DNA from 4 places in the Bacillus sp. ISL-75 genome. Region 3 is predicted to be linked to each of the others. Evidence: riboswitches for the same ligand, from Rfam matches in the RefSeq annotation. Region 3 holds a riboswitch; each other region holds the start of a gene.
What was found. A riboswitch is a leader RNA that binds a small molecule or an ion and turns the genes downstream of it on or off. The one in region 3 is predicted to bind S-adenosylmethionine.
Positions count from the first base shown of each region.

Region 1: linked by a shared signal. The riboswitch ahead of J7E63_RS18730 (methionine biosynthesis PLP-dependent protein) and the one ahead of mtnK (S-methyl-5-thioribose kinase) in region 3 are both predicted to bind S-adenosylmethionine.
Region 2: linked by a shared signal. The riboswitch ahead of J7E63_RS19545 (methionine ABC transporter ATP-binding protein) and the one ahead of mtnK (S-methyl-5-thioribose kinase) in region 3 are both predicted to bind S-adenosylmethionine.
Region 4: linked by a shared signal. The riboswitch ahead of mmuP (S-methylmethionine permease) and the one ahead of mtnK (S-methyl-5-thioribose kinase) in region 3 are both predicted to bind S-adenosylmethionine.

Region 1 is NZ_JAGGQX010000046.1:39,591-47,724, forward strand. Features, by position in the region: gene J7E63_RS18720 (NAD-dependent epimerase/dehydratase family protein) at 1-908, opposite strand, end outside; gene J7E63_RS18725 (helix-turn-helix domain-containing protein) at 945-1,283, opposite strand; SAM riboswitch class I at 1,491-1,605, shown strand; gene J7E63_RS18730 (methionine biosynthesis PLP-dependent protein) at 1,699-2,811, shown strand; gene metC (cystathionine beta-lyase) at 2,811-4,004, shown strand; gene J7E63_RS18740 (bifunctional homocysteine S-methyltransferase/methylenetetrahydrofolate reductase) at 4,001-5,863, shown strand; gene metH (methionine synthase) at 5,844-8,134, shown strand, end outside.
Region 2 is NZ_JAGGQX010000050.1:16,351-24,484, reverse strand. Features, by position in the region: gene sufU (Fe-S cluster assembly sulfur transfer protein SufU) at 1-73, opposite strand, end outside; gene J7E63_RS19570 (cysteine desulfurase) at 63-1,292, opposite strand; gene sufD (Fe-S cluster assembly protein SufD) at 1,292-2,602, opposite strand; gene sufC (Fe-S cluster assembly ATPase SufC) at 2,624-3,409, opposite strand; gene J7E63_RS19555 (MetQ/NlpA family ABC transporter substrate-binding protein) at 3,805-4,644, opposite strand; gene J7E63_RS19550 (methionine ABC transporter permease) at 4,660-5,325, opposite strand; gene J7E63_RS19545 (methionine ABC transporter ATP-binding protein) at 5,318-6,343, opposite strand; SAM riboswitch class I at 6,510-6,619, opposite strand; gene J7E63_RS19540 (O-acetylhomoserine aminocarboxypropyltransferase/cysteine synthase family protein) at 6,753-8,069, opposite strand.
Region 3 is NZ_JAGGQX010000052.1:165,512-173,645, reverse strand. Features, by position in the region: gene J7E63_RS21055 (pyridoxal phosphate-dependent aminotransferase) at 1-94, opposite strand, end outside; gene J7E63_RS21050 (carbon-nitrogen family hydrolase) at 212-997, shown strand; SAM riboswitch class I at 1,066-1,218, shown strand; gene mtnK (S-methyl-5-thioribose kinase) at 1,322-2,506, shown strand; gene J7E63_RS21040 (transketolase C-terminal domain-containing protein) at 2,610-4,904, opposite strand; gene J7E63_RS21035 (2-oxoacid:acceptor oxidoreductase family protein) at 4,904-5,917, opposite strand; gene J7E63_RS21030 (LutC/YkgG family protein) at 6,196-6,915, opposite strand; gene J7E63_RS21025 (LutB/LldF family L-lactate oxidation iron-sulfur protein) at 6,918-8,134, opposite strand, start outside.
Region 4 is NZ_JAGGQX010000012.1:25,732-33,865, forward strand. Features, by position in the region: gene J7E63_RS05415 (Ig-like domain-containing protein) at 436-2,622, shown strand; gene mmuM (homocysteine S-methyltransferase) at 2,670-3,617, opposite strand; gene mmuP (S-methylmethionine permease) at 3,592-5,001, opposite strand; SAM riboswitch class I at 5,085-5,189, opposite strand; gene J7E63_RS05430 (LCP family protein) at 5,442-6,383, opposite strand; gene J7E63_RS05435 (IclR family transcriptional regulator) at 7,002-7,751, shown strand; gene J7E63_RS05440 (sugar kinase) at 7,768-8,134, shown strand, end outside.

The sequences.
Region 1 (8,134 bases), on a different contig from region 3:
TTATTTTTAAACCAGTCATAAGTTTTCTCTAAACCAGCCTGAAAATTATGAAGTGGTTCCCACTCCAGGTCCTGTTTAATCTTTGTATTTTCCAACCTAGAAAATTTGATATCACCTTGCTTTGGCTCTTTATAGATTACTTCTTTTATATCTTCCAAATTTCCGAGAGTATAAATAAAATCGTTCACACTTGTCTCTGTATTAGTTGATAAATTATAAACCCCTTTGAGATCATATTCGACGCCGCGATAAATGGCATAGGCAACATCTTCTACATATATAAAGTCCCTAGTTTGCTCTCCGTCACCAAAGACCTGCAGGGGCTCTTGCTCTAAAACATTGTTAAGAAAAATGGAAATGACTCCACCTTCACCGACCGTTCCTTGTTTAGGACCAAAAACATTCGAAAAACGGTAACAAAGTGTTTCAACCCCAAACATTTCAGTCCACTTTTTACAGTATAGTTCCCCTACCCATTTATTGATTCCGTATAATGATAGAGGATCACATAAAGCATCTTCTTTCAATGGAATATTATCATTAAGACCATAAACGGCTGCTGAAGAAGCAAATACTACCTTTTCCACTCCATATTTGGTTGATAATTGAAGTATATTTGTCAATCCTAGGATGTTTGATTGAGAATCTAGGTATGGGTTCACCATTGATGTTCCGACATTTACTTGTGCTGCCAGATGAATAACTACATCAAATCTATTAGATTGGAATACACCCTCACACGTTTGGTCTTCTACGTTTAATTGATAAAATTTATGTTTGAACTTCACATTATCCTTATTTCCTGTAGAAAGGTTATCAATAATGTAGACTTCATCACCTTCCTTAAAAAATCTTTCAGAAACAAAGGAACCTATAAAGCCATAACCACCAGTTACAAGGACCTTCATATTTTCACCTCTATATATTTTGTCTAATTGTTATAACTATTTTTTGACTTTTTGTAGGGCGTTTCTTAACTCAATTAAGTCTTTCTCATTTATCAATCCAGATTCTAGTGCAATATTTATGAAAATATTCCAATTTTTAACATTTCCCTTACCATTATCATGTGTATCAGATTTTGCGGTATCTTGGCTTAAAAGTGTTTGTATGTCTACATCTAGTATTTTGGCTATTTTTCCCAAAATTTCAATTGAAGGGTTACTCTGGATATTTCTTTCGATTTGACTTAAGTAAGATTTTGAGATAGATGTTTTCTCAGCTAATTGAGATAAGGTAAGGTTTTTCTCTTTCCTTAATTTTTGAATTTTTTCTCCTAACATAATAGGCCTCCTAAAATAAATTTCACTCCTCTCTTAAATATCATTATAGTAAACATTTCGTTCTTTGTAAAGAACGAAGATAATCACCTAATACTTTTGGTAAGTGCTTTATTACGAACAACACTTAACCATTAACTCATTTTTAATAAAATAAATTGACACCACCGCTAAGTTGTAGTAAATTTTATAAATAATCTAAATATTACTTTCTTATCAAGAGAGGTTGAGGGAATGGCCCTGCGACACCTCAGCAACCATCAATGGATCGCCATTGAAAAGGTGCTAAGTCCTGCAAATTAGTCGTTAATTTGCAAGATAAGAAGAATGACTTTTTGGTCGTACTTACAAAAGCCTTTCTTCTTATAGAAAGGCTTTTTTATTTAATAATTTTTATACAACACAAGGAGTGGTAGTCATGTACAAAATTGATACGAAACTTGCTCAAATTGGAAATCGCAGTGAAACAACAACTGGAACCGTAAATCCGCCTGTATACTTCTCAACAGCCTTTCGTCACGAGGGAATTGGTCAATCAACTGGATTCGATTATATCCGAACAGGGAACCCAACGCGCCAGCTTCTTGAAAAAACTATTGCCGATTTAGAGAACGGCGATCAAGGATTTGCCTGCAGTTCTGGTATGGCAGCAATCTTAACCATACTTGCTTTATTTCAATCCGGTGATGAATGGCTGGTAAGTGAGGATTTATACGGCGGTACCTACCGTTTATTAGAAAAAGGCTATCAAAAATGGGGCTTGAAAAGTCAATATGTTAATACCTGTTGTCCGGAAGAGATTGAAAAGAAAATTACGCCGCAAACAAAAGCGATCTTCCTTGAGACACCAACTAATCCGCTTATGCAGGAATCAGATATTGCCGCTGTTTCAAAAATTGCCAAGGAACATGGACTATTGCTAATTGTGGACAACACTTTCTATACGCCACTGTTACAACAGCCGATTACCCTTGGTGCTGATATTGTCATCCATAGTGCGACGAAATACTTAGGTGGCCATAATGATGTTCTAGCCGGGCTTATTGTCGCTAAAGGAAAAGAGCTTTGTGAAGCATTGGCATTCCATCATAACGGTGCTGGAGCGGTCTTAAGCCCATTCGATTCTTGGTTATTAATGCGCGGTATGAAAACATTATCACTTCGAATGGAAAGACATGAAAAAAATGCTAAGAATATCGTCGAATTTCTTTCCCTGCATGATGCTGTCACAGATGTCCTCTATCCGGGACGGGGTGGAATGGTTTCCTTTAGAATCAAGGATGAAGCTTGGGTTAATCCATTTTTACAAGGCTTAAATCTAATCAGCTTTGCGGAAAGTTTAGGTGGAACGGAAAGCTTTATCACTTATCCAGCAACGCAAACCCATGCGGATATTCCTGAAGAAATCCGAATTCAATCCGGCGTCTGCAATCGTTTATTGCGTTTCTCCGTTGGACTTGAGGATTCACAAGACATAATTGAAGATTTGGAAAAAGCTTTTGCCCATGTTCAAGAAGGAGTGATTGCATAATGGCACACGAAGAATACACATTTGAAACCAGGCTCCTTCATAATAAGCACAAAATTGATCCTACAACAGGAGCGGTTAGTGTACCCATACAGCATGCATCGACCTTTCACCAATCTGATTTCGATCAGTTTGGCAAGTACGATTATGGCCGCAGTTTAAATCCGACAAGGGAAGCACTTGAGGATGTCATTGCTGAACTTGAAGGTGGGTTAAAAGGCTTTGCCTTCGCATCTGGTATGGCCGCCATTTCAACGGCATTTCTCCTGTTATCTGCAGGTGATCATATTGTCATTACGGAAGATGTCTACGGCGGTACATTTCGGATGGTCACAGAGGTCCTCACGCGGCTCGGAATTGAACATACCTTCGTCGATATGACGAATTTAAATGAAGTAAAACAAGCCATTCAGGCAAACACAAAAGCGTTTTATGTGGAAACACCTTCGAATCCGTTAATGAAAGTGACTGACATTAACGCGATTAGCAGCTTAGCTAAGGAGACGGGCGCGTTAACATTTGTCGATAACACCTTCCTTACCCCCTCCCACCAACGGCCATTGGAGTTAGGTGCCGATGTCGTGCTCCATAGCGCGACGAAATTTTTATCGGGCCATAGTGATGTTGTTGCTGGACTTGCTGTCGTCAAAGACGAAAACTTGGCGAAAAGATTAGGTTTCTTGCAAAATGGGTTTGGGGCAATTTTGGGTGTTCAAGATGCATGGCTCGTTTTAAGAGGGATCAAAACGCTGCACGTCCGACTGGAACAATCACAAAAATCGGCTATTAAACTAGCGGAATTTTTAGATGCGCATCCGCTTGTTGAAAAGGTTCATTACCCAGGGTTGGAAAGTCACCCACAATATCAAATTCAGAAAGCGCAAGCAGCTGGTCCAGGAGCGGTCTTATCGTTTGAATTGGCTAATGAAGATGCACTTCGCACCTTTCTTGCCAATGTAAAAATACCTGTATTTGCTGTCAGTCTCGGAGCGGTAGAATCGATTCTTTCCTATCCAGCAAAAATGTCCCATGCAGCCATGCCTCAAGAAGAGCGAGAGAAGCGCGGGATTACAAATAGTCTGGTTCGCTTATCAGTTGGACTTGAAAATCCTGATGATTTGATTAAGGATTTTTCACAGGCACTTGAGCAAGTTCGCGATAAACATTTGGTATTACATCAAGGAGAATCATCATGAGCTTTTTAGATAAATTAAAAAATCAAATCTTAATTGCCGATGGAGCCATGGGCACTCAATTGTATTCCTATGGAAAGGATAGTTGTTTGGAGGAACTGAATCTTTCCCAGCCCAAACACATCCAAACTATCCATAATGCCTATATAGATGCAGGTGCTGACGTGATTCAGACCAATACTTATGCGGCAAACTATTTAAAGCTGCAGAGGTATGGTTTGGAGGATTCTGTAAAGGAAATTAACAGTGCTGCAGTCTCTATTGCTAAAAAGGCAGCTACCCAAAACAATACGTACGTCCTTGGAACTATTGGTGGAAATCGAGGAATTAAGCCTGATTCCATTTCTATAGAAGAATTAAAGAGAAGCTTCCGGGAACAATTATATTGCCTCCTTCTTGAAGGAGTGGATGGCTTATTGCTTGAAACCTATTACGATTTTGAAGAGCTTGAAACCGTTCTAACGATTGCTAGAAAGGAAACAAAGCTGCCCATTATCGCGCAGGTCTCCCATCAAGAGCCCGGGTTTTTGCAGGATCGAACTCCTGTCAATGACGCCTTAAAAAGACTTGAAGGCCTGGGAGCCGATGTGGTCGGGCTTAATTGCCGTCTAGGCCCCCATCATATGCTATTAGCATTGGAACAGATTGAATTACCAGCACATGCTTTTCTATCTGCTTACCCAAATGCCAGTCTTCCAGCCTATACGGACGGAAAGTTTCATTATGAAGGAGATGCCGATTATTTCCGAAATTCAGCAAAAGCTTTCCGTAACCAAGGTGTACGGTTACTTGGCGGATGCTGCGGGACCACTCCTGACCATATTAGAGCATATGCTTCTGAACTAAAGAATAGTGTTCCAATTACTGAAAAAGTAGTAAAATTAGAGCCAAAGAAGATAATCGTTGAATCTCTTGCGCCAAAAAGGGAGTTTACTCCCCTGCAGGAACTCGTGAAAGAGAGACCATCAGTTATCGTTGAATTAGATCCACCTAGAAAACTAGATACAACAAAGTTTTTCCAAGGAGCTAAAGCCTTAAAAGAAGCGGGAATCGATTCGATTACCCTTGCTGATAATTCACTAGCAACGGTCCGAATTTCCAACGAATCGCTTGGCTATTTAGTGAAACAGGACTTAGGAATGCGGCCACTCATTCATATTGCGTGCCGTGACCGCAATATTATCGGCTTGCAATCGCATTTAATGGGTCTGCATACACTTGGGATGAATGATGTTCTTGCCATTACCGGTGATCCTGCAAGAGTTGGCGATTTTCCAGGTGCATCATCTGTTTACGATGTGTCCTCCTTTGAACTTATTCAAATGATTAAGCAGTTGAATGAAGGATTGTCTTTTTCTGGGAAAGATCTGGGGCAAAAGACAGACTTTAGCATTGCGGCAGCCTTTAATCCCAATGTCCGCTCACTGGAGAAGGCCGTGAAGAGACTTGAGAAAAAAGTTCATTATGGGGCAGATTACTTTATCTCCCAACCGGTTTTTTCAGAGGAAAAATTACTCGAAGTTTATGAACATACAAAGCATCTTGATGCACCAATCTATATTGGCTTAATGCCACTAACTAGCAGCAAGAACGCTGAGTTCCTCCATAATGAGGTACCTGGTATCAAGATTGCCGATACGATCCGCCAGCGGATGGCCCAACTGAATGATGATCCGCTTCAAGCTGCCCGAGAAGGAATTGCGATTACTAAGTCACTAATCGATGCAGCCTTAGATTTATTTAACGGTATTTATTTGATTACACCATTTTTACGTTATGAATTAACTGCTGAATTAGCGTTATATACTCGTCAGCGGGCTAGTGAAATGAGGGGGAGCAACTATGCCGAAAACACCATTTAATGAACAACTCCAAAAACGAATCCTCGTCATGGACGGGGCAATGGGGACAATGATCCAGCAAGCAAATCTTACCGCTGAAGATTTTGGCGGTGAACAGTATGAAGGCTGTAACGAGCACTTGAATTTAACCGCGCCAGCTGTCATCGCTAATATTCATCGTGAATACTTAGAGGCTGGGGCAGATATCATTGAAACCAATACATTTGGGGCGGCAAGCCTGGTTCTCGATGAATATGAACTTGGTTTTAAAGCCTATGAAATTAATAAAATAGCTGCCTTTCTTGCTGTGAAAGAAGCTTACAAAGTTTCAACTGATGAGTGGCCGCGTTATGTGGCAGGCTCAATGGGCCCAACAACAAAAACCTTAAGTGTAACAGGTGGAACTACTTTTGATGCACTTGCAGCCGCATACGAGGAACAAGCCATCGGCCTAATTGATGGCGGTGTCGATTTACTGCTTCTTGAAACGAGTCAGGATATGTTGAATGTGAAAGCGGGCTATGTTGGCATCGAAAGAGCGTTTGAAAAAACCGGCAAAACACTGCCGCTGTTTATATCGGGGACAATTGAGCCAATGGGGACGACACTCGCTGGACAGTCAATCGAATCGTTTTTTATCTCTGTTGAACATATGAATCCTGTGGCCGTTGGACTTAACTGCGCAACAGGTCCTGAATTCATGCAAGATCATGTCCGCTCATTAGCAAATCTAGCATCGACAGCAGTCAGCTGTTATCCAAATGCAGGTTTGCCTGATGAAGAGGGTCATTATCATGAAACACCTGAGACTTTGGCTAAAAAGCTGGCTGATTTTGCCGCCCATGGCTGGCTAAATATTGTTGGTGGCTGTTGTGGAACAACTCCTGACCATATTAGGGCGATTGCCGATGCGATGAAAGCCTACCAACCAAGAGAATTTAAGCCTTCATCAGTTCATATGGTTTCCGGGATTGAACCATTCATCTATGACGATCCAACGTTAAGACCGATTATGGTCGGCGAACGGACGAATGTGATTGGCTCACGTAAATTCAAGCGGTTAATCACCGAAGGGAAATTTGAGGAAGCGTCAGAGATTGCACGAGCCCAAGTCAAAGGCGGCGCGCATGTAATTGATCTTTGCCTCGCCGACCCTGACCGTGAAGAAATGGTTGATATGGAAAACTTCATTAAAGAAGTCGTCAAGAAAGTAAAGGCTCCCCTTGTGATCGATTCAACCGACGAAAAGGTCATCGAGAGAGCCCTTAAATATTCACAAGGAAAAGCGATTATCAATTCGATTAACCTTGAAGATGGTGAGGAACGATTTGAAGCTGTTGTCCCATTAATCCATCGCTATGGTGCTGCTGTCGTTGTAGGCACCATTGATGAGGAAGGCATGGGAGTAACTGCGCAACAAAAGCTAAAAATTGCCAAACGGTCACATGATTTATTAGTGAACAAATATCATCTGAAGCCGCAGGATCTCATTTTTGATCCGCTCGTTTTTCCAGTTGGTACAGGTGATGAACAATATATTGGTTCCGCCAAGGCTACAGTAGAAGGCATCCGGTTAATCAAGGAGCAACTCCCGGAAGTACAAACGATTCTTGGAATTAGTAATGTATCTTTCGGATTGCCTCCAGTCGGTAGAGAAGTTCTAAACTCTGTCTTCCTTTACCACTGCACCCAGGCTGGACTTGATTATGCTATTGTTAATACAGAAAAACTTGAACGGTTTGCATCTATTTCAAAAGAAGAAGTTCAATTAGCGGAGGCCCTCTTGTTTGATACAACAGATGAGTCGCTCGCTACATTCACTGAATTTTACCGTGGTAAAAAGAAAGAACCGAAAACAACCGTTCCAAATATGACCTTAGAAGAGAGACTCGCCTATTATGTGGTTGAAGGTACAAAAGAAGGCTTGCTGCCGGATCTAGATCTAGCGCTTGAAACGTATCCTGCCCCGCTTGATATTATTAATGGACCATTAATGGATGGGATGAAAGAGGTTGGCCGACTCTTTAACGACAACCAGCTCATCGTTGCTGAGGTGCTCCAGAGTGCTGAAGTAATGAAAGCAGCCGTTTCGCATTTAGAACCTCATATGGAAAAAGGCGATGTTTCTGCTACAAAAGGGAAAATCATTTTAGCTACCGTAAAAGGCGATGTTCATGATATCGGTAAAAACCTCGTCGAAATTATTCTCAGCAATAATGGCTATGAAGTAATCGACCTTGGGATTAAGGTGAATCCAACTGACTTGGTTCAAGCCATTCTTAGAGAAAAACC
Region 2 (8,134 bases), on a different contig from region 3:
CGCGATTACGGGGATTTTTATAATGATCCATAATCACCTGACGGTACAGTGTATCTAAATTATTAGAAGACATCGCTGAAATACTCCTTTGTTTTAACAAGTCCTTCAACAAGTTTATCTATATCATCTTCTGTATTATACAAGTAGAAGCTTGCACGTGCAGTCGCGGAGGCTTTAAGCCATCTCATTAGCGGTTGAGCGCAATGATGTCCGGCACGAACAGCAATACCTTCTGCATCAAGTACCGTTGCTACATCATGTGGATGAACATCACTTAGATTAAAAGTGATTAGCCCTGCCCGCTTCGCTGCATCAAGTGGACCGTAAATAGTCATTCCTTCTACAGCAGACATTTTTTCCAAAGCATATGCTGCAAGTTTATGTTCATGTTCGGCAATTTGGTCTAAGCCTACTTCATTTAAAAAGTCGATAGCAGCCCCAAGACCAATGGCGCCTGCAATGATTGGAGTACCGCCTTCAAACTTCCAAGGCAGCTCTTTCCAAGTTGATTCGTACAATTGCACGAAATCAATCATTTCGCCGCCGAATTCGATTGGCTCCATGTTTTCGAGTAGATGTTTTTTTCCATAAAGAACACCAATACCGGTCGGACCGCACATTTTATGTCCTGAAAAAGCTAAAAAATCACAATCTAAATCTTGAACATCAATTTTCATATGCGGAGCACTTTGCGCTCCGTCTACAACCATGATGGCCCCATTCTCGTGCGCAATTTGAGCAATTTCTTTGACCGGATTGATGACGCCAAGTACGTTTGATACTTGCATGACAGATACAACCTTGGTGTTTGCTGTAATCGTCGCACGTGCATCATCGAGAGAAATTGTTCCATCTGCTTGAAGTGGAATGTATTTCAACTGGGCGCCTGTCCGTCTGGCCACTTGCTGCCACGGAATGATATTACTATGGTGCTCCATATAGGTTATAACGATTTCATCGCCTGCTTTTAAATTTGCTGCCGCATAGCTTGCAGCCACCGTGTTCAAAGACGTTGTCGTTCCACGGGTAAAAATTACTTCTTGAATGGACTTGGCATTGATGAATTTACGAACCTTTTCCCTTGCACCTTCGTAAGCATCTGTTGCTCTTGTTCCTAGTGTATGAACGCCACGATGGACATTGGAATTGATTTCACGATAATATTTTTCAATTGCCTCGATTACTTGGAGCGGCTTTTGAGATGTTGCAGAACTATCCAAGTATACCAATGGCTTCCCATTGACCTCTTGTTCTAAGATTGGAAATTGTGAACGAATATCCTGGATATTCATTAGCGTACTTTCCTTTCAATTACCTCAGTTAACTGTTTCTTTACTCCTTCAATTGGGAGCTGATTCACAACCGGTGCAAGGAAACCATGAATAACTAAGCGCTCTGCTTCTTCTTTACGAATTCCGCGGCTCATCAAGTAGTAAAGCTGAACAGGGTCAACACGTCCCACAGAAGCAGCATGGCCTGCTGTTACATCATCTTCATCAATCAAAAGAATTGGGTTAGCATCACCGCGTGCTTTTTCACTTAGCATAAGTACGCGTGATTCTTGTTCCGCATTTGATTTAGAAGCACCATGTTCTATTTTTCCGATACCGTTAAAAATGGAGGTAGCACTGTCCTTCATGACACCATGCTTTAAGATATAACCTTCACTATTTCTTCCAAAGTGTACAACCTTTGTGGTAAAGTTTTGCGTTTGCTCGCCACGCCCAACAACGACTGTTTTCGTATCACCGTAGGAGCCATCACCGATCAAATTAGTTGTGTTATCTGAAATTGTATTTCCTTCATTCATTAAACCTAATGCCCATTCAATTCGTGCATCTCTTCCGACAACACCACGACGATTTACATAGGTTGTGATTCCTTTTGCAAGCGTATCAACTGCGCCAAATTGAACTTTAGCGTTTGTATTTACAATGACTTCCGTCAAGATATTTGCAACAGTAGTTGATACTTCCATCGTTGAAATGTAGTTTTCAACATAGGTTACTTTGCTATTGTCCTCAGCGACGACAATGACATGATTAAACAAGTTCGCCTGATCATTATCATGAACATAAATGGCATGTATTGGTTCAGAGACTTCTACATTTTTTGGAATGTATAAGAAAACTCCGCCATTAACTAGTGCAGCATTTAGAGCGGTTAAGCGATGCTCATCGGCATTGATGGCTTGTGTCATATAATACTTTTTCAATAAGTCACCATGTTCTTTAGCTGCGGTAAAAATATCTGTGAAAATAACACCTTGGCTCTTAAGCTCTTCCGATAAAGATAAAAAGGCTGGAGTTTGATTTCGTTGAATATATAAATTATTATTTTCTGCATCCACATCAATCAGTGCTTTTACTTCTTCTGGCAATTCAGCAAGTGAAGTATAAGGAACACTTTTTACAGTATGTTGTGAGAATTGGGTGAAATTCCACTTATCAATCTTTGTTTTGTCTGGTCTTGGCATTGGCAGTTGGTCGAACTCAGCTAATGCTTTTAGACGTAGTTCTTCAAACCAAGCAGGCTCGCTCGTTTCTTTTGAAAAGGAGCGAACATTGTCCTTGTCAAATGGTAATTTGGTTTCAGTTGTCATTGTAATCCTCCTAACCCTCTCTTACGCTTCTTGCCCAACTGTTTCATCTTCAATTCCTAGTTCTTGTTTGATCCAGTCATATCCTTCAGCTTCTAAGCGTTGTGCCAGTTCAGCTCCACCGGATTTTACAACACGGCCTTGCATCATCACATGCACATGGTCTGGAGTGATATAGTTTAAAAGTCGTTGATAATGCGTAATAACTAAGCAGCCAAAATCTTCGCCGCGCATTTGATTGATCCCTTTTGAAACTACCTTCAAAGCATCGATATCTAGTCCGGAGTCAATTTCATCTAAAATTGCAATTTTCGGTTCTAACATCATTAATTGCAGGATTTCGTTACGTTTTTTCTCACCGCCGGAGAAGCCTTCGTTTAAATAGCGTTGTGCCATATCAAGGTCCATTTCAAGGTATTCCATTTGCTTATCCATTTTGCGGATGAATTTCATTAATGAAATTTCATTTCCTTCACCAAGACGGCTATTAAGTGCTGAACGTAAAAAATCGGCATTGGTAACGCCGTTAATTTCACTAGGGTATTGCATTGCCAGGAATAGACCAGCTCGTGCACGCTCATCTACTTCCATATCCAGGACATTTTGTCCATCTAAAGTGATTGTTCCGCTTGTCACTTCATATTTTGGATGACCCATAATAGCAGAAGATAAAGTAGATTTACCCGTACCGTTTGGACCCATAATTGCGTGGATTTCTCCACCCTTTATTTCAAGGTTCACACCTTTTAAAATTTCTTTCCCATCAATTGCTACATGTAAATCTTTGATCGTTAAAGTTGATCCAGCCATATCTATACCTCCGAAAAGAAAGTGTTGTTTCTTGTAGATTGAGTTATTCTATAACTCTATTCTCATTTTATTCTCATTCCAATCTTATAACAAATGAAATGTATTAGCAACTCTTAAACAGTAAAAACAGTCCATCTATTTTCATTAAGCTTGTACCAAATGAGAATGAAAAGAGGATTTGGAGTGGTTTTGAATGAAAATTCAGTATATTATTGGTAATGGAAATGACACTCGATTAAAATCATACCTCATTTTTTTAGCATTTCCAAGTGAATTCAGGTCTAATGTTCTCTCTATTTTTCCCCATCGATAGTGTTTAAATGTATACCACTTTAAAACACAATTGCATAGAAAAAGCCAGTGTTTCTACACTGACTTTCTTCCTATTTATAACCTTATTCAGAAACTGGTACAACGGCACCTTTGTATTTTTCAAGAATGAAATCTTGAATTTCTTTTGAATGAAGCACTTCTACAAGCGTTTTGATTTCTTTTCGGTCTTTGTCCTCTGAACGAACGACAATTAGGTTTGCCGGAACAACGTCATCGCCTTCAAATGCGATTCCATACTTTCCGATGTCAATACCGCCTTCTAATGAGTAGTTCGTATTAATGACAACCGCATCACCTTCACCGCTTTCGAAAGAAGAAGCCAATAATTTCGCCTCAATTAAAGTAGAGAAATCAAGGTTCTTTGGATTTTCGACAATATCCTCTACTCTTGCATTCGCGCCAACGCCTTCTTTAAGCTTAATTAAACCTTCTTTTTCAAAAATAGGTAAGATACGTCCATGGTCACTTAGTGAATCACTCATAATGATTTTTGCACCTTTTGGAAGGTCTTTTAAGCTTTTATATTTTTTAGAATAAATTCCGATTGGTTCCTTATGAATTCCACCAACACTCACAAAATCAAAATCCTTATTTTCTTTCATTTGCAGGTCTAAATACCCTGGTGTTTGAAAATAATTAGCGTCGAGTTCTTTATCCCTTAACGCTACGTTTGGTAGGATATAATCTTGAAAAACTTTTACTTCTAGATCAATACCTTTTTTCTTTAATAAAGGTTTTGCGGCTTCTAGCACTTCTGCATGCGGTACAGCAGATGCACCAACGACTAATTTCTTGTTACCATCATTTCCTTCTTTTTCCCCTGTATCGTTTTTAGCACCAGCGCACGCTGTTAGGGCAAATGCTAATAGCGAAATTACAATCAAACTAAATACCTTTTTCATTAATTAACCCTCCTGTTATCGTTTATCTGTTTTCTTTGTAAAATAATCTCCAATAAATTGGATAATAAAAACTAAAATTAATATCGCAATCGTTGCAACTAAGGTGACAATCGGTCGATTACGCTGAAAACCTTCAAGGTAAGCAAAATGTCCAAGTCCGCCAGCCCCAATGACTCCGGCCATTGCTGTAAAGCTGACTAGAGAAATGGCTGTGACTGTAATCCCTGAAATTAATGCTGGCAAAGATTCCGGTATTAATACTTTAAAAATGATATGAACATGTGTTGCTCCCATCGATTGCGATGCCTCAATAACACCTTTATCGATTTCCCTAAGGGCTATTTCTACCATTCGTGCATAAAAAGGAGCTGCTCCAATAATTAGAGCTGGTAGTGCCGCATTCGCACCGAGCATAGTCCCAAGCAATAATTTTGTAAAAGGAATTAATAAAACAATTAAGATAATAAAGGGGATTGATCTGAAAATATTAACAAAGCCAGCAATAATAACATTAACAGCTCGATTAGCCCAGATATTACCTTTATCTGTTAAAAACAAAAACAGACCAAGGAATAATCCTATAATAAAGGTTGCAAACACTGAAATGGAAGTCATATAAATCGTTTCACGTGTTGCTTCTAATAATTGTTCCCAATTTACTATTTCCATAAGGTTAGCCATTACTGATCACCTCCACGCCTACTTGCTGTGAGTGAATATAATCGATGGCTTTCTGTATTTCGCTAGATTGCCCATCCAAGTGGATAAATAATGTTCCGTATGATCCAGTTTGCGTGTGGGAAATTTTCCCCTGAAGAATATTTACGATAACATCAAAGTCTCGAATGATGTTTGTGATTAATGGTTGTTCTGTTGTTTCCCCTACAAATGAAAGTTGAACCACTTTTCCATGCGGATAGCGTTCAAGTAAATGTTCAATCGTTTCCTTCGTTTCTTCCGGTTCCGTCACCTGCTGCACAAAGCGCTTTGTAATTGGCTGTTCTGGATTTTTAAATACATCTAAAACCGGCCCAATCTCTACAACCCTACCGTTTTCCATGACCGCAACTCGGTGACAAATCTTCCGGATGACATGCATTTCATGGGTGATTAAAACAATTGTCAGACCCAGTCTTTTATTAATATCGACTAACAATTCCAAGATAGAATCTGTTGTTTGCGGGTCAAGTGCGGAGGTTGCTTCATCACAAAGCAGCACTTTGGGATTGTTAGCGAGTGCCCTGGCAATCCCTACCCGTTGCTTTTGTCCACCGCTTAACTGGGATGGATAAGCATTTTCTCTTCCTTCTAGGCCAACTAGTTTAATAAGCTCTTCCACTCTTTTTTTCCTTTGTGGACCATTTACACCTGCAATTTCGAGTGGAAAAGCGATATTTTCACTAACCGTCCTCGACCAAAGTAGGTTAAAATGCTGAAATATCATGCTGATTTCCTGGCGTGCTTTTCGAAGCTCACTGCCTTTGATCTTCGAAATAACGCGGCCAGCTACTGTTACAGTTCCGTCGGTTGGCAGCTCTAATCCATTTAACATTCGGATTAAGGTACTTTTACCAGCACCACTGTATCCAATCACTCCGAATATTTCTCCCTCTTGTATTTCAAGGTTGACATCATCGACGGCCCTTAGCTGACCTTGTTTAGAAGGGAATATCTTCTGGACATTTTTTATTGATATCATTGAATCACCTGCTTCTTATCCAATTTACCTAACATTCTGAAAGATTTGTATTGTAATATACCGCTTATATAATATAGGGTTTGACTTTTTCAACAAAAAGATTCTGTTTTAACAAAATAAAAGCCTCTCTGCGCAGGCAGAAAGGCATCATTAAAAATAATCCTTTCTCCCATCTCCCAAAGCAATCGCTTTGTGTGAATTGGCACCATTTCAATAATAAATATTGACGGTTGCCGGGCTTCATCGGGCACATCCCTCCACCTCTCTTGATAAGAGCATCAAGTATCCTATATTCAATTAATATGTTAATTTGTTTAAGTAATTATATTACGAAAGTTATCGTATCATGGATAAAAAGGAGTGTCAATGAAAATAACTTCATATTCGGAAAAATAAGTTTTGGTAACTTTTATGCATTTACCTTTAATGAGATTACACCAGTAGCAGCCAAAATAGCTGATTCGAGATCTTCGATTAAATCCTCAACATTCTCGATACCGATTGAAAGGCGAATCAAATCCTCTGTTACACCTGTAGCTTTCAGGCCATCAGCATCTAATTGCTGATGGGTGGTGCTTGCTGGGTGAATAATTAAACTTTTTGCATCGCCAACGTTTGCCACATGCGCCCATAGAGTAATTGAATCGATTAATTTGGCCCCTGCTTCTTTACCGCCTTTAATCCCGAAGATAACCATGGAACCTGCACCTTTAGGCAAGTACTTTTTGGCTAATTCATAATCTGGGTGGGATGGGTGTCCTGGATAAGATACCCATTCCACAGCCGGGTGATTGGTTAAATATTCCACCACTTCTTTTGTATTAGCCACATGCTCCTTCATTCGAACATGCAGTGTTTCAAGACCAAGGATAAACTGGAAGGAATTTTGCGGACTTAACGCCGGTCCTAAGTCACGCAGCAATTGGACACGGGCTTTGATAATATAGGCGATCGCACCTAGGGCTTGGGCATAAACCAGGTCATGGTAGCTGGCATCTGGCGTTGTAAAACCAGGGAATCGCGGCGAATTCCAATCGAACTTCCCACCATCGACAATAACTCCACCTGTAGTTGTTCCATTTCCTAAGAGCCATTTGGTGGCAGAATGAATCACAATATCGGCACCATATTCAATTGGCCGGCACAGATATGGAGTGGCAAAGGTGTTATCAATAATTAATGGAACACCTGCTGAATGGGCAATATCGGCGACTTTTTCAATATCAAGTACACGAAGGCTTGGGTTACCAATCGTTTCAGCGAAAACAGCCTTTGTTTTGTCGGTAATAGCCGCACGGAAGTTTTCAGGATTTTCAGGGTCAACAAATTTCACTTTAATCCCGTATTTTGGAAGCGTCACTGCAAAAAGATTATATGTTCCTCCATAGAGATTTGATGCCGATACGATTTCATCGCCAGCTTCAGCAATATTTAAAATGGCGAGGGTAATCGCTGCCATACCGCTAGCAACTGCTAGGGCACCAACGCCGCCTTCCAATAATGCTACTCTTTCTTCAAAAACGGTAGTAGTAGGGTTATGAATGCGTGTGTATATGTACCCAGGTTCCGCTAAGCTAAATAGGTTTGCCGCATGCTCTGTATTCTTAAATTGATAGGCGTTGTTTTGATAAATCGGAACGGCACGAGCCCCCGTTACCGGATCCGGAGACAATCCACCATGAACACTCAATGTTTCAAAACGATACTTCTTTTGATTTTCACCCATACTACTTCCTCCTTTTTTGCAATTCAACAAACAAAACCCCAGCTTCATAGAAGAGGGGGTCTCTC
Region 3 (8,134 bases):
CTTGTGAAATATATTCCCCTACTTTTTTAACAAGTGCAGCAAAAAATTGCTTCGGAAGATTAGTTAATAATTCTGATGGTGGAAATTGCTTCATTGTTCTCACCTGCTTAATTATTTATAAGAATCATTATGAATTTCTAGTCACAAATGATATAACTTTTATAATAGCTTGTAAAGAAAAAATCCCAAATTTCAAACGAGGTGAAGATTCGTGAAATTAAAAATTTCATGTCTGCAAATGGATATCGTCTTCGGTGATCCCAATAAAAACTACCAAACTGCCGAAAGACTCATTGAAAATGCACTGACTGAACAACCCGATATCATTGTCCTTCCGGAACTATGGACAACGGGATATGACTTGACCCGCCTGAATGAAATTGCAGACCCAAAAGCAGTACAAACAATTGAATTTCTGAGAAATGCAGCACAACAAAATCAGGTTCATTTCGTTGGCGGCTCAGTTGCGAACCGTGAAGAAACAGGAGTAAAAAATACTCTCCTCATCATCAATAAAGATGGCACGCTTGTGCACAAGTATAGTAAACTACATCTTTTTAAACTCATGAATGAGCATGTTTTCTTAGAGCCTGGCGCCGAGAAGGGACTTTTCCAACTTGATCATCATCAGTTTGCTGGGTCGATCTGTTATGATATCCGGTTTCCAGAGTGGATACGCGCTCACACATCAGAAGGTGCAGAAGCACTGTTTGTTGTGGCCGAATGGCCTGCACCCAGATTGTCCCACTGGAGGGCCCTTTTAATTGCCAGAGCAATTGAAAATCAATGTTATGTAATTGCCTGTAACCGTTCTGGAAATGACCCAAATAACCATTTTGCTGGTCACTCGATGATTATTGACCCGTGGGGTGAGGTCATTGCTGAGGCTGGAATGAAGGAAGAAATCCTATCGGCTGAAATTGAGATGGACTTAGTCAAGGAGGTCCGTAAGCAAATTCCTATTTTCACGGATAGAAAACCAGAATTCTATAAATAATAATTTTCAAAAAATATTGACACTTTCTCTTTGTTACTGATATGATTTTTACCAGTTAAATAGATTTTCTCTTATCATGAGCTGGCTGAGGGATTTGGCCCTTTGAAGCCCAGCAACCGACCGGAAACCCATTGAAATGGGGCGCTTTTTGCGCTGGGGATTCCCCCTTTAAGGCACGGTGCTAATTCCAACAGAAGGATTATCTTTCTGAGAGATAAGAGGTGCGACAGACAATATTGTCTATCAGCCTCTTTCAGATGAGAAAGAGGCTTTTTTAGTGCCTGCGTGCATAATTAAGCCTCCCAAAAACGAGGAGGTACCATAATGAGTCTACTAAAACAAAAAACATACCAGCCTTTAACAAACGAAAGTGCAGTTGAACTGGCACTTGAATTGAAAATTTTTGACCAGCATGCAAAACTTTCCTGCAAGGAGATTGGCGATGGGAATCTCAATCTAGTCTTTCATATTGTTGATGAATTGGAAGGAAAAAGTGTTATTATCAAACAAGCTCTCCCTTATGCAAAGGTAGTTGGCGAAAGCTGGCCATTAACTTTGAAAAGAGCAAAAATTGAAGCGGATGCCTTAAAAATTTTCGGACAGATTGCTCCAGATTATGTGCCCCAAGTTTTTTTCACAGATGATGTCCTAGCTGTAACCGTAATGGAGGACCTTTCCCATCTTTCGATCGCAAGAACTGGCTTTATCAAAGGAGAAACTTATCCATTAATTTCAAAACATCTAGGTGAATATCTTGCAAAAACATTATTTTACACTTCTGATTACGGATTAAGCCCTTCCGTAAAAAAGGAATATGTACAACAGTTTATCAATCCCGAGCTTTGCAAAATAACTGAAGATTTAATCTTCACAGATCCTTTTATTGATGCAGAAACCAACGATTTCGAGGAAGGACTGCGTCCTGTTGTCGAAGAGCTTTGGCAGGATGATGAACTAAAGTTTCATGTAAATATTTTGAAGAAACGCTTTTTAACAGAGGCTGAAGTTCTCCTCCATGGTGATCTTCATACCGGAAGTGTTTTTGCCGATAATTATGAAACAAAAGTAATCGATCCCGAATTTTCTTTCTACGGACCAGCTGGATTTGATATCGGCCAAGTAATTGCAAATCTTCTCTTCCAGGTAATAGCAAATGTTGAAGAAAGGGATCTTTTCCTCAATCATATTGAAACGGTATGGAGTGAATTTGAGGATCAATTTACACTATTATGGAATACGGAGAATAAAGACGATTACGCTAAATCCTATACCTTTCTAAACTATAATTTAACTAAGTTTTTTGAGGATTCAATCGGCTTTGCCGGCTGCGAATTAATCAGAAGAACAATTGGTCTTGCTCATGTTGCTGATTTAGATCAGATCGAGGATGATCAAACTAGATTCACTGCAAAACAGAAAACACTAGGTCTAGGGAAAGTCCTAATCAAACAACGAAAAGAAATCAAAAATCTGACTGCTTTCATAGCAACTGTTAAAGAAACACTTTAATATAGAAAAAGCAATCCAACTAGGATTGCTTTTTCTAGTCAGAACCCTGTCAATAACCAACAAAAAAACACTTCCCAATGAAGTGTTTTTTGAATTGCTTTTTTTACAGCATAGGATTTTCATTCTTTGCTTTGAGTCTTTGCCATCTTTTCTCAACTTCTGCTTCAAATTCTTCTAGCATTGGCTTGTTTTCAACTTTAAGTAGGTGTTTTGTTTTCCCCATATATTTTAACCAATCAGAAAGTGGAATTCGTTTGTTCTTCTCTTCAGGATTGTAAGTTATGGTTGTAACACCTTGTTCTACTTCATATAGCGGGAAGAAGCAAGAATCTACAGCAGCTTCGATAATTTTTGCACCAAAACGGTCATCAGATTTCCAGTTTAGTGGGCATGTGATGAGAAGTTTTCCATATACTGTTCCAACATTTTGTGCGTACCATTGTGCTTTTGCACCTTTTTTAACTAAGTCCTGTGGAAAGGCTTCCGAACCGGTAAACACATAAGGAATATTGGTAGCAGCCATAATTTGCGGAGTATCCTTATGGTGGAAGGCTTTTCCTCGCTGTGCTTTTCCAACTCCTGATGTACTTGTCATATGACCCAGTGGTGTTGAATAAGACATTTGTGAGCCTGTATTCATGTAGCCCTCATTATCATATTCAAGCATAATCAGTTTATGTCCGCGAAGAGCAGTACCAATCGCAGAACCCATACCAATATCCATACCACCATCACCAGTAATCATAACAAATGTGGCGTCATCCGATACTTCAATTTCGCCGCGTCGTTTTAATTCCATGAATGCTTCAACAGTACCTGAAAGCGTTGCGGCACCGTTTTGGAACAAATTGTGCATCATCGTTTGCTTATGGGAGGTGCTAGGATATGATGTTGTTGTTACATAAGCGCATCCCGTTTGGAATAGAGTAACAATATCTCCCTCAATCCCTTTAAAGAATAACTCGAGTCCAGCAAAAATTCCGCACCCTGGACATGCCCCGTGACCGGAGGCAATCCGTTTCGGTTTACCAGTTAAAGCACGTAACGGCGGGATTTTCACCTTTAATTTATTGGTTTCTTCATCCATCTTCACATCAATTAAACCTGATTTAAAAACATCCCCGTGCTGTGGCAAAATAACAGGCTTAAGGATTTTTTCAGGATTACCTGGAATATGACCATAGTAATCAAATGGCTTTTCAGCATATCCTTTTTCCTTTGCATCAAGTGCCATTTCAAAGAAAGCCTGTGCATCAGTTGCATAGAAATCCTTACCACCGAGACCAAATACGCGGCTTAACACGATCGTCTTGTTGTCTTTGTCATCTTGAAGTGCAGATTTTACTTCATGTGTAAGGTTAGGACCATTTGCTCCGTAAGAATCCGCACGTTCCCCAACTAATAATGATTTTACATTCTTAAGGGCTTCACGAATTTCCTTTGCAGGGAATGGACGGATAATATTCGGGCTAATTACACCTGCTTTAATTCCTTTTGCACGAAGTTGATCCACTACATCTTTAGCAGATTCTGCCGCAGAGTTTAATAGGAATAATGCTACATCAGCATCTTCCATTTTATATAAATCTAGAACTGGATATTCTCTTCCAGAAAGCTTAGCATATTCCGAAGCCACTTCCTTAAATACCTCACCAGCATTGTACATTGCTTCTGATTGTTGGTAGTGATTGTTAATGAAATCATCACCACTCATATGAGCACCAATCGTTACTGGCTTCCTCAAGTCTCTAACAAAGTTGTAATCGGTTGGACATTCACCTACAAATTGCTGTACAACACTGCGGTCCTTAAAGAATTCCACTCGACGCTTTTGGTGGGATGTAAAGAAGCCATCATAAGCAACAATAACTGGTAAGCGAACCTTTGAATGTTCGGCAATTTTAAGCGCCATAATATTTATATCATATACAGCTTGCGGTGTTTTTGCTGTTAAGATTACCCAGCCTGTATTTAATGCATAATAGAGATCCGAGTGATCGCCACGAATATCAAGCGGACCACTGACGGCACGAGTAACTAGATTCATAACCATTGGAAAACGTGTCCCTGATTGGACAGGCATTTGTTCAAGCATATATAAGAATCCATTTGCACTGGTTGCATTGATAACACGTGCACCAGTTGCCGCAGCACCGTAGCAAATACCTGCTGAACCGTGCTCGCCATCGGCAGGAATCAGTTTAATATCATGCTCCCCGCGCGTTTTCATTTGATCTAAAAATTGTGCAACCTCTGTTGAAGGTGTAATTGGGAAATATCCCATAATATGATAATTGATTTGTGCTGCCGCCATAGCAGCCATTTCATTTCCAGATTCAAAAGTGGAAATTTGTTCTGCTACACCTTTTGTTGTTAATTTATCTTCTAAAATAGCCATTATTGGATTCCTCCTGCAATATAAGGAAAGTTTTGCTTTACGCGGTTATTATCTGCATACCCAAGCATTTCACGAAGATCACCGAGTGCGTCGGTTGGGCATGCTTCCACGCATTTCAGGCAGCCTTTACAGTATTGGTAATCAATACCTTGAAGGAACATTTGTTTTCTTCCACACTTATCTTCTCCTTCTTCCCAAACGAAGCAAAAGTCAGGACAAACGTTGTCACATGCAGCACAGTGAATACATTTGTCTTGTTGGAACTCCGGAAGGAATCCTTGGCGTGAACCACTTAAATCTTTAAAAATACTATTTGCTTGAGAAACCATGACACCACCGATTTCCTGAGTCAAGTATCCAAGCTGTGGATGTGGGCGTGTGAAGGCTTTTCCTTCAGCCCCTTCTGGCACTTTATATGTTTTAAATTGAACCTCATTATAACCGCGGTCAAAAGTGCGGATATTTGGTTCAACTAGATGCGGGTATTTCTTCGTAAACGTTTTCCGAATCACGTCTCTCATGGATTCAGGATCTAGAAAATCACAAATACGATATAATGCTCCTAGCATTGCCGTATTTACTTTCGTTTTTTCCTCTACGGCTATCTGGAGGGCATCAACAATCGCTAGTGTACCATAATCTAATTGTAAATCCGTTTTAACTTCATCAAAATCCCTTGCTGTATTTACTAAGACTATACTATCAGCATTCAAACCGCTAACAACATCAACCGTTCTATATAAGGCTTCATGGAAAACACCAACAATATGTGGTTGTTCAATGGGACTATGATCTCTAATTTCTACATCTGGTTCACAAAAGCGAATGAAACTCTTTACTGGAGACCCTTTTTTCTCAGAGCCGTAGGATGAAAAATTGGATCCTTTCAAGCCAAGACTTAAAACACCAGCCTCCGCTAACATTTTTCCAGCCAGGTTAGCTCCCAGCCCCCCAATTGATTCAAGACGGATTTCAAAAAATCCTAATTCATTTTTTTTCAGTAAAATAGACATAATGTCCCTCCCTAACTTCGTTCAATAAAATAACACGAAATAGACATAAAAATTCAACTTCCCAAAAACTATTGTAAGACAACTATTTTTATTACGCTGTGATAAAAGTCAAACATAACGATAATTATTTTGAAACACATAAAATTTTTATTGAATAAGGGTTACTATATATGACTTTAAAGAGCTTTCATAATTATATAACAGGTCAATTTATGTTGTATAACAGGTTACAAAAAAATGATCTGCATCCATTTCAGGATACAGACCATTCCATTTGTTTAAAGATCGTTAATAACAATATAGGAAGCTTTTACTGGCCCATGGACACCAACTACTAGATTCAATTCAATATCCGCAGAGTTACTTGGTCCGGTAATAAAATTGATGCATGAAGCAACATGCCCCGTTTTCTTGTGAATCTCCCTCATCTTTTGAGCAGCTTGCGTAATCCGTGGAACTAAAGTGCTTTTCGGTACAAGTGCAATATAGGTTGCTGGTAAAAAGCTAACTGTTCTTCCTTTATTCTCATCGCTAAACAAAACCACCGTACCGGATTCTGCAAGTGTTATTTCACTTATGGTAATCCCGACATTAGCCTTTTCCGCTTTCGCGATATTTTCTTTCCCTTTGGTATGATTCCATTCAAATACTTCCATTTTCCGGCTAGGCCATTCTTTCTTAAATAGCGGATCCAGCCCCCACTGAGAAAAACGCTCATCTTTCCAGGTTACACTTGGGCCGCCACCATAACCTGAAACCACTTTGTTAAGCGTAGTTGCTAAATCTTTGCTGTCAGTTACATAGAGGTTTGTATGGATTTTCTTACATTGTTCTGTTAATACCTCTAACAAATCGTCCTGAGTAGCATCCTTTAACACCTCATATTGGGGCTGGAATTTCCAAGTCGGCCTTTCAACCGCAGAGGAAATTCGTGGGCGTTCAAGGCGGCCGGCAATTTGATTTAAAAATTTATCCCGATTTTGAATCGTCCCTACCATGATTATTGGCCTCCTTTTTCACGGTTTTTAAACCAATCTCTGAATCGCTCTTTATTTGGTGCCGGAAACTCACGAATATCTGTCCAAGCCTTTAATGGACCTGGCCCTTTTGATATTTTCTCTCCAACCGTAAACGGGTTCATTGCAGCTGGTGTCATTTTCGAACCAAGCTTGTATAAGAGTGGTGATGCTGCCCCTAAACCAAAAGCCTTCATTGCCAGTTTCTCGGAAATAGGTGCTTTTCCTTCTTTTTCGACAATGATTTCACGGTGTTTGTGGAGAAGGTTATGTAACGGTATTTTTACCGGACATACCTCTGTGCAAGCACCACATAGAGTTGATGCGTAAGGCAATTCTTTGAATTCGTCATATCCACCTAATAAAGGAGAAAGGACCGCACCTATTGGGCCAGAATAGATCGAGCCGTAGGAGTGGCCGCCCACATGACGATACACAGGGCATACATTAATACATGCAGCACAACGGATACATTGCAATACCGACTTGAATTCCCCGCCAAGTATGTTGGATCTGCCATTATCGACAATGACAAGGTGAAATTCCTCCGGACCATCCGCATCCAATGCTTCTTTTGGTCCTGTTAACACGGTAATATAACTGGTTAATTTTTGCCCTACGGCGCTTCTCGTTAATAAACTAACAAGAACTTCCATCTCTTCAAAGGTTGGGACAAGTCTTTCCATACCCATGACGGTAATTTGTGTTTTTGGTAACGCGGTAACTAAATCAGCATTTCCTTCATTCGTCACTAAACTAAAAGAACCGGTCTCTGCCACTGCAAAGTTACATCCGGTTATACCAATATCAGCTGATAGGTATTCCTTCCTAAGCATTTCACGTGCATGCCAGGCTAATTCTTCTGGTTTTGAAGTCTTTTTATAACCAAGCTTTTCAGTAAACACGTCACGAATTTGTTCTTTATTTTTATGCAGGGCGGGCACGACAATATGAGATGGCGGATCATGATCATCAACTTGAAGAATGTATTCGCCTAGATCCGTTTCAATTACCTCACAGCCTTCTTGTTCCAGCATTGCATTTAAGCTTATTTCCTCTGTTACCATTGATTTGGATTTAACAATTTTCTTTGCTTCTTTTTTCTTAACTATTTCACGAATATAATCATTAGCTTCTTCCTTGGTCTGAGCAAAAAATACATGTCCACCCCGCTTAGCTACATTTTCACTTAATTGCTCTA
Region 4 (8,134 bases), on a different contig from region 3:
CGTCATTTGTTGAATATGTAGAGTGCTTATTGGTGGAAAATGGTAGAATGAAAGTGTTAGCTGAAATGAAAATGATTATGATTGATGTATTTGCTAGTTTTGGAGGGGATTAATTGAATAAAAAAAGAACAAAGAAACAATAGAGAGATTTTGAAAATGGTATATACTTATTCCTTTTATTGGTTGCTGGAATTGTGTTTCTTCATTAAACTCTTTTACAGATTGCATGTGTCCATCTTGTAATTGGCTAATATTTCCTGCGGTGCCTGTAAAAGAGGGTGTTCATCATATAATTATTGAAAGGAAAGTTTATCGAAAATAACAGATAGCAAATACCAAAAGTGTAGCATGAATGGTTGTATTGCTAAGATACCGACAAGTAAGGTTAAATAGATTGATAACTACATAAATAAATAGATTGGGGAAAATGGAGTCATGAAATCTTTTTTAGTAAAATCAGTGTTACTAACGGCATGTATGGTCAGTTTGTTTCATGGGAAAGCGGCAGCAGAATCGGAAACAGATTGGTCATTGAATTGTGCAAAATATGGTGCCATTAAACCAAATGAAAACCCAACTTACCAACATATCAATTGTTTGTTGACAAACGCTGCAATCCAAGCGGATATTCCGCCTGAAGTCGTAAAAGGGATTGCCACAAAAGAATCCGACTGGAGACAATTCGTCGATGGTAAGCCGTACATCTCGAATGACAAGGGAATTGGGATTATGCAAATCACAGATACAACATTACCAGATGAACAGCAAGAGCGCTTAAAGAATGATATTCTTTACAATATCGAAACAGGCGTACGTATTCTCAATTACAAGGCCAGTTTGACTACGCTTCCGCACATCAAAGGAGCAGGAAGAGACATTATTGAAAATTGGTATTTTCCTGTCATGGCGTACAATGGGGTCGTGCAAGTGAATAGTCCTCTATTCCAAGAAACGGGAGAAATTAATCATGAAGCCTATCAAGAATTAGTTTTCGGAAAAATCGAAAAAGAAAGTTACTTGGACGATACCTTCTTAGAAAGGTATCCATTTGAAGTGAAGGATTTCAAATACGTTGATAAGTTTATTGAATTTCTACAGCCCGAATATATCGTACAGGGTGTTCATGAGACAACGATCCGATTAACTGAAGGAGACCGAGTGATTACAACAAAGGATAAGGTTAACTTACGAAAAGGACCAGGTGCACCGTGTGTTGAAAAGGTATTGCCAATCAATACACCATTACTCATTGAGGGTCCATTTGAATTTGATGAGACTGAAACAAGCAGAAATCAATTTGTCTGGTTCCCAGTGAAAACAGTCGATGGACTTTACGTTGGATATGTTTCATCGGCTTATATCGAGAAACAGGTCGATACGGTTCCTCCGGTGGATGAAACATCACCAGAAGCCCCTGTCGTAAATGAAGTGACTGATAGCTCAGTAGAAATCACCGGAACAGCGGAGCCATTATCAACCGTTAAAGTAATGGTCGATGGTAAATGTGAATCACTTGGTACGGATGTAGCAGATGAAAATGGTAACTTTTCAATAACGATTGAAAAATTAAAGGCAGATACAGAAGTACTTGTGAACGCAATAGATAAGTCCGGAAATATTAGCGGAGCTACGATTGAAACCGTGGTGGATCGAACTCCACCGTCAGAACCATCAGTTAATCCAGTTACCAATAAAGCAGTCGAAATCACAGGGAAAACTGAAGCCGGAGCAATTGTTAAAGCCGTTATAGGTAGTAAAACTTACCGCGCCACTGCTGATCTGAATGGAATTTTTAAAATAATAATCCCGGTTCAAATTAGTGGAACGGCAATTTCCGTTACTTCAACCGATCTCGCACAGAACCAAAGTAAGTCCAAAAAGGTGGCAGTTACAAGAATTGCTCCAAATATTCCGGTGGTTAATACGGTAACAAACAAATCGACCACAGTAACAGGGGTAACCGAAAAAGCAGCCACCGTTATCGTGAAAGCAGGGACGTTATCATATAGCGGCATTGCTGACTCTTATGGAAAGTTCACAGTCAAGATACCTACTCAAAACAGCGGCGTGGAATTGAGCATCACCGCGAAGGACGCAGCAGGAAACATCAGCTTACCGAAGAAAATGCAGGTTACTAGGGTTGCTCCGAATGTCCCGGTTGTTAACATAGTCAACAATAAAGCGGCAACGGTTACAGGAAAAACCGAAAAGTATGCTGTTGTATCTGTTCTTATTGGCACAAAATCTTACGGCGTCAAAGCAGATAGTGTTGGCAATTTTAAAGTGGCCATCCCGATTCAAACCAGCGGTACTTCAATTAAAGTAACTTCAAACGTAGCTGGTAAGGTTAGTAATGCACGATCCTTAACGGTTAATCGAGTCGCACCGAATATACCGGTTGTGAATTCTGTAAGATATTACTCAACCTCCGTTACCGGAAAAACCGAAAAGTATGCAGTTGTCGCAGTAAAAATCGGCACCAAAGTTTATACATCGAAAGCAAATATCTATGGGAACTTTAAAGTAACCATTCCAAAACAAAAAGCTGGAACCAAATTATTTGTAACGGCAAAGGATTCAAAAGGTTTAATTAGTGCAACAAGAACGGTAAAGGTTTATTAAAATGGGAAAGGAGCTGAACTCCTTTCCCATTTTTTTATTAACCTTAATTAAGAAGTTCGCCACTTTTTTGAAATCTCTTCAATATGATGAGGTGCTGTTCTGCAGCATCCTCCTATTAGTCGTGCCCCTGCAAGGTACCATTCTTCAGATTTAAAGTCGAGCCCATTACATAATTCTTGACCATGCCATGTTTTAGTTTCTGGATTATAGGTTTCACCAGAGTTCGGATAAACAATAATCGGTTTTTTGGTGTTTGTTCGCAACTCGTTGATAGCTTCTGTTACGATTGTCACTGGTGCACAATTGAGACCAATGGCAACAATTTGTTCGTTGTCACCAAACACTCTCGCACACTCTGCCAGCGGCGTACTGTCACTTATCGCTTTCTCATTTTTCAAAGAAAAGGATAGCCAGGCATATGTATCTGGAAATTCCTTCAACAATGAAGCTAATACCTTTGCTTCCTGCAGGGAAGGAATCGTTTCAAATGCTAATAGATCAGCACCTGCTTCAATCAACGCTGACATTCTTGTGCGATGAAAGTCTATTAATGTTTCATCTGTAACACCGTAGTTTCCCACATACTCTGAACCATCGGCTAGGTAAGCCCCATAAGGGCCAACGGATGCGGCAACCAATGGCTTAGGTCTATTGGTTTGTGAATTTTCCTGCCAAAAATCATCTCTTGCTTTTCTCGCAAGTAACACCGTTTTCTTAATTAGTTCTAAAGCTTCTTTCTCTTGGATACCACGCTTGGAAAAACCGTCAATGGTTGCTTGATAGCTTGACGTTATGGCACAGTCCGCCCCAGCACGAAAATAGTCAGTATGAACCTGATAAATCAATTCTGGATTTTCTAGTAATACACGTGCAGACCAGAGGGGATCGTCCAAATTACACCCATGCGACTCTAGCTCTGTGGCTAACGCTCCGTCCAGTAGCATAATGGAATGTTCGGATAAAATAGCCTTAATAGGGTTGATTTTGTTGGACATAGTCTGCTCCTCTTTTCTTTAAACTCTGGGTTACATAATAACTTGCATAGCAAAACAATATAAATGGAATGCCACAATATAAGGCAATTCGTTGGGTGGGGTCAAATGCGATTCCAATACATGAAGCAAGACAAAGGATAAAGGAAGCGATTGGTACCAAAGGATAGAATGGTGTACGATAAACCAAGTCCTTTACGGAATTTCCTTCTTTAATATATTGTCTGCGAAAGAAAAACTGTGAAGCACTAATACTCATCCAAACTACCACCACAGCTAGGCCCGAGATGGATACAAGTACGATATACACTGTATCTGGTGCAATAATACTTGAGAACAAAGCTAAACCACCGCCAAACATGCTAAAAATGACTGCATATATTGGAACACCTTGTTTTGTTAATTTTGCAAAAATGGGTGATATCGTATTCTTATCTGCTAGTGACCAAAGCATTCTTGAAGAGGCATAAAGACCTGAGTTTGCAGCAGATAGAATGGCTGTTAATATGACAAAGTTCATAATATCCGCTGCATATGGTACGCCAATTTGTTCAAGAACGGCAACAAAGGGGCTCTCTAATACTCCTGCATCTGAAGTAGGCAATAATGCAGATAATACAACAATCGTTCCTACAAAAAAGATAATCAATCTCCACAATGTTGTACGAATAGCCTTTGGTATCGCTTTTTCCGGATTTGCTGTTTCCCCCGCTGCAATTCCTATTAATTCCGTTCCTGAAAAGGCAAAGTTAACCGCAAGCATTGTCATGACAATCGCAAAAGCACCATTAGGAAATAAACCTGCACTTGTAAAATTAGAGAAGAACGGTGCCGATTGGGAATGAGTCATCGGAAGAAAACCTACCATTGCCGCTGCTCCTACAACAATAAACAGAACAATCGCTATTACCTTTATAGACGCAAACCAGAATTCAGATTCAGCGAAAAACTTAACCGTCAGTATATTTAAGACAAAAACCAAAATAGCAAACAGCAAACTCCAATTCCAGACATTAATGGATGGAAACCATCGCTGCATTAATAATCCTGCAGCCGTAAATTCAGAACCTAAAGCAACAGTCCAAGTTAGCCAGTACAACCAAGCAACTGTATACCCAGTCCCTGGTCCAATATATTTAGTCGCATAACTGTGAAAGGCACCAGTTTCAGGCATATGTACGGAAAGCTCTCCTAAGCATAGCATGACGAGATAAACCACTAGTGCACCAATCAGATAGGAAAGAATGGTCCCAAACGGGCCAGCCTGTTGAATCGTGTAACCCGAACTTAAGAATAATCCTGTTCCAATCACTCCGCCGAGCGATAGCATAACTAAATGCCGTGTTTGCATTTTTCTTTGAAATTTTTGCTTGCCTTTCTTCTCCATCATAGTCTCCTTTTTCCTACATCCAGAAAAAACAAAAAACGCACTCAGATAAATGAGTGCGTTACTGACAAATAATAACGTAGCTCTTATCTATCAAGGCTTCACACCCGATGGAATTAGCACAGTGTCTTATTAGACCTGTTGCTGAGGTTTCATAGGGCCAGTCCCTCCACCTCTCTGGATAAGAAATATTTTTTTAAACTTTATCAATCTATTAAATAATTGTCAATATATTTCTGAGTTTTTTAAAATTTTAAAACCTTATAAGCAAAAAATATTATAATTATGCTTATCTAATATAAATTCAAGTGAAAATTTCGCCGTTACTTAAGCTTTTGTATCCTTCAGGAACTGTGAAAATTTCTACTGTAATCGTGAATCCATAACTTATGAAGATTTTTATAATCTCTAGTTCGTCACTTTTACTTTGGTTACAATTCTCATACTCCTAAAAATTTTTTAAGAGCTTCTTTATTTTGCTGAAAGTCCACTTCTAATACTTCACCAATCTCTTCAAGACGTTTATTTTGAAAACTGCCATCTTCAGGGATTCGAATTGTTTCTATGTCTCCACTTTTCTTAGTCAAAATGTCTTTTCCAATCGTCAAAAGTGTGTAAGTATCAATATTTGTATCGATGTATGTTTTTAGAAGACCTAATAGCTCAGGAAGTTTCACCACAATATGTGGACTTACAGCTTTTTCTTTTAATTTTGAGATCACTTCTTGCTGTCTTTGTACCCGTCCGAAGTCACTTAAACGATCATGACGAAAACGGACATATCCTAACAGCTCTTTACCATGCAGTTGTTGCATTCCTTTTTCTAACTTCATTCCTATGCCAGAAGACATCTCATATGGTACGTTTACTTCAATTCCATTTGGAACGAGGAGATCGACCGCTTTTTCGAATCCTTTAAAGTCGACTATCGCATAATAATGAATATCTAGCCCGAAATTTTCTTTAATGGTTTCCTTCAGTAATTCTGGACCTCCATATGTATAAGCTGCATTTAATTTTTGTGGTTTATGTCCAGGTATAGAAACATACATATCACGCATTAGGGAAATAAGTTTCACCTTATGAGTGTGTTGATCATAATGTGCAATCATGATCGTATCAGTTCGAGCTTGTTTTTCTCCGCGGGAGTCACTTCCTAATAATAGAACATTTACTTCATCTATTTTATTTTTCTCCCCTTGAAAAGAATGTTTTGCTTCCACTTTTTTAAGTGGTTGGTTCAGCGTTTTTATAGTTCCTTCTATGTACTGAAATACAGTAAAAAGACCAACCATAAAGATACCTATGAGAAGAAGGGCGTTAAATAATCTACCCCATCTTACTCTTTTTCTTTTCTTTCTCGTCCGTACCAAACTTTGCACCACCTAGGCTGAATAATAATTAATTTACACAATATTCATATGTATCTATTAGATTATGGACGCTTCTCCAGTTTCTGAAAGAGTTAAACAGAAAAAGAAGGAGTTTCGATCTTTTTTAACAAACCCTTAAAGTAGTCATTATCCCATAATTACTTTACATCTTTTTGAATATTAGGTTACATTTTTTTGAAATTCGGATTACATCGTGCCTGACACGCCCCGGTGAAGAAATAAAAAACCATGCTGTTTTCCCAGCATGCCTTCAATCTCATCTACATTACTGGAAGGTTTAGATATACTCCCTATAGAATTATAGGAGTTTGAAAATTATTTAGTAGAGTTACTAATCCAGTTAGGCTTTAGTGCACAGGTAACAGGAGATCAAGGTGTGGATATGGAGCATAAAGGGCATAACTAGTTAAAAATAACTAGTTGTGCCTTTTTGTGTGCAAATCTCCCGATTGTCCCCGAAAGGAACCCACCTGTGGAGTCATTATTTTTTGTGAACGGTTGCATTAACCGGTTGACGGAGAGATTGAGAGGTGCTATTATGTGTCAGTAATAATCACATATAGGATTTGATATCATATATGTGATGTGTAATAAAGGAGGGAGATTATGTCGGTAAAATCGGCTGAACGAGTTCTCCAGGTATTTGAATTACTAGCCCATAATCCTGATGGGTTATTGATTAAAGAGATTAGTGAAAAACTTTCATTTCCGCAGAGCAGCACATCGAACCTTATTGCCACTCTTTTAAAACAAGGATATTTAAGTTTAGACAGCATGAAGAAATATAAGCTTGGAGCAAAGTTAGTTCACATTGGCACCATGGCTATGGAGAACTTAGATATTTCTCTTCAAGCGAAGCCATATCTTGAAAAATTAATGCAAAGTGTTCAGGAAACAGTATTTATGGCAACGCTGTCAGGGGAAGATCTGGTCTATCTTACTAAAATAAACAGCAATCGATCGATTCGAACAACCGCTCAAACGGGATACAGTAAACCGCTTTATTGTACGGGGTTAGGTAAAACCTTTTTAGCGAATATGGCAGATGAGGAAAGAAAAGGCATCTTAGATCGGGTTGACTTAGTATCAATCACCGCGAAAACCATCACCAATAGGGAAGAGTTAGAGAAAGAACTATATCAGTATTCATTAATTGGCTACACCATTGATGATGAAGAAAATGAAGAAGGATTATATTGTGTGGCAGCTCCTATTTTTGGTGCGGACCGAAGGATTCAAGCTGCTATTAGTGTGGCAGGTCCAAAAGAACGAATGCTAGCTCAAAAAGCAGAGGTAGTGGAACGCGTCCTTTGGACATCAAAGAAAATATCTGAAAGTATCGGATGTATTTTATAAGAAACAAGGTGAGTACATGGATGTTATAAGCATTGGGGAAACGATGGTTTTACTAACCCCAAATACGCCTGGAAAAATGCGCTATTCAAATCAATTTACCTCGAAGATAGCTGGTGCAGAAACGAATACACTTATTGGGCTAGCAAAACTTGGCCATAAGGCGGGGTGGATTAGCCGGTTAGGGAGAGACGAATTTGGAGCTCAAATCTTAACTTCCGTTCGCGGAGAAGGGGTAGATATTAGTCGAGTAGCTTTGGACGAGAATGCCCCAACAGGTGTATTTTTTAAAGAAATTATCAATCAAGATCGGGTTAATATTTACTATTACCGAAAGAATTCAGCAGCGAGTCAGCTTACTCCTGCTGATCTTGATCAGGAGTATA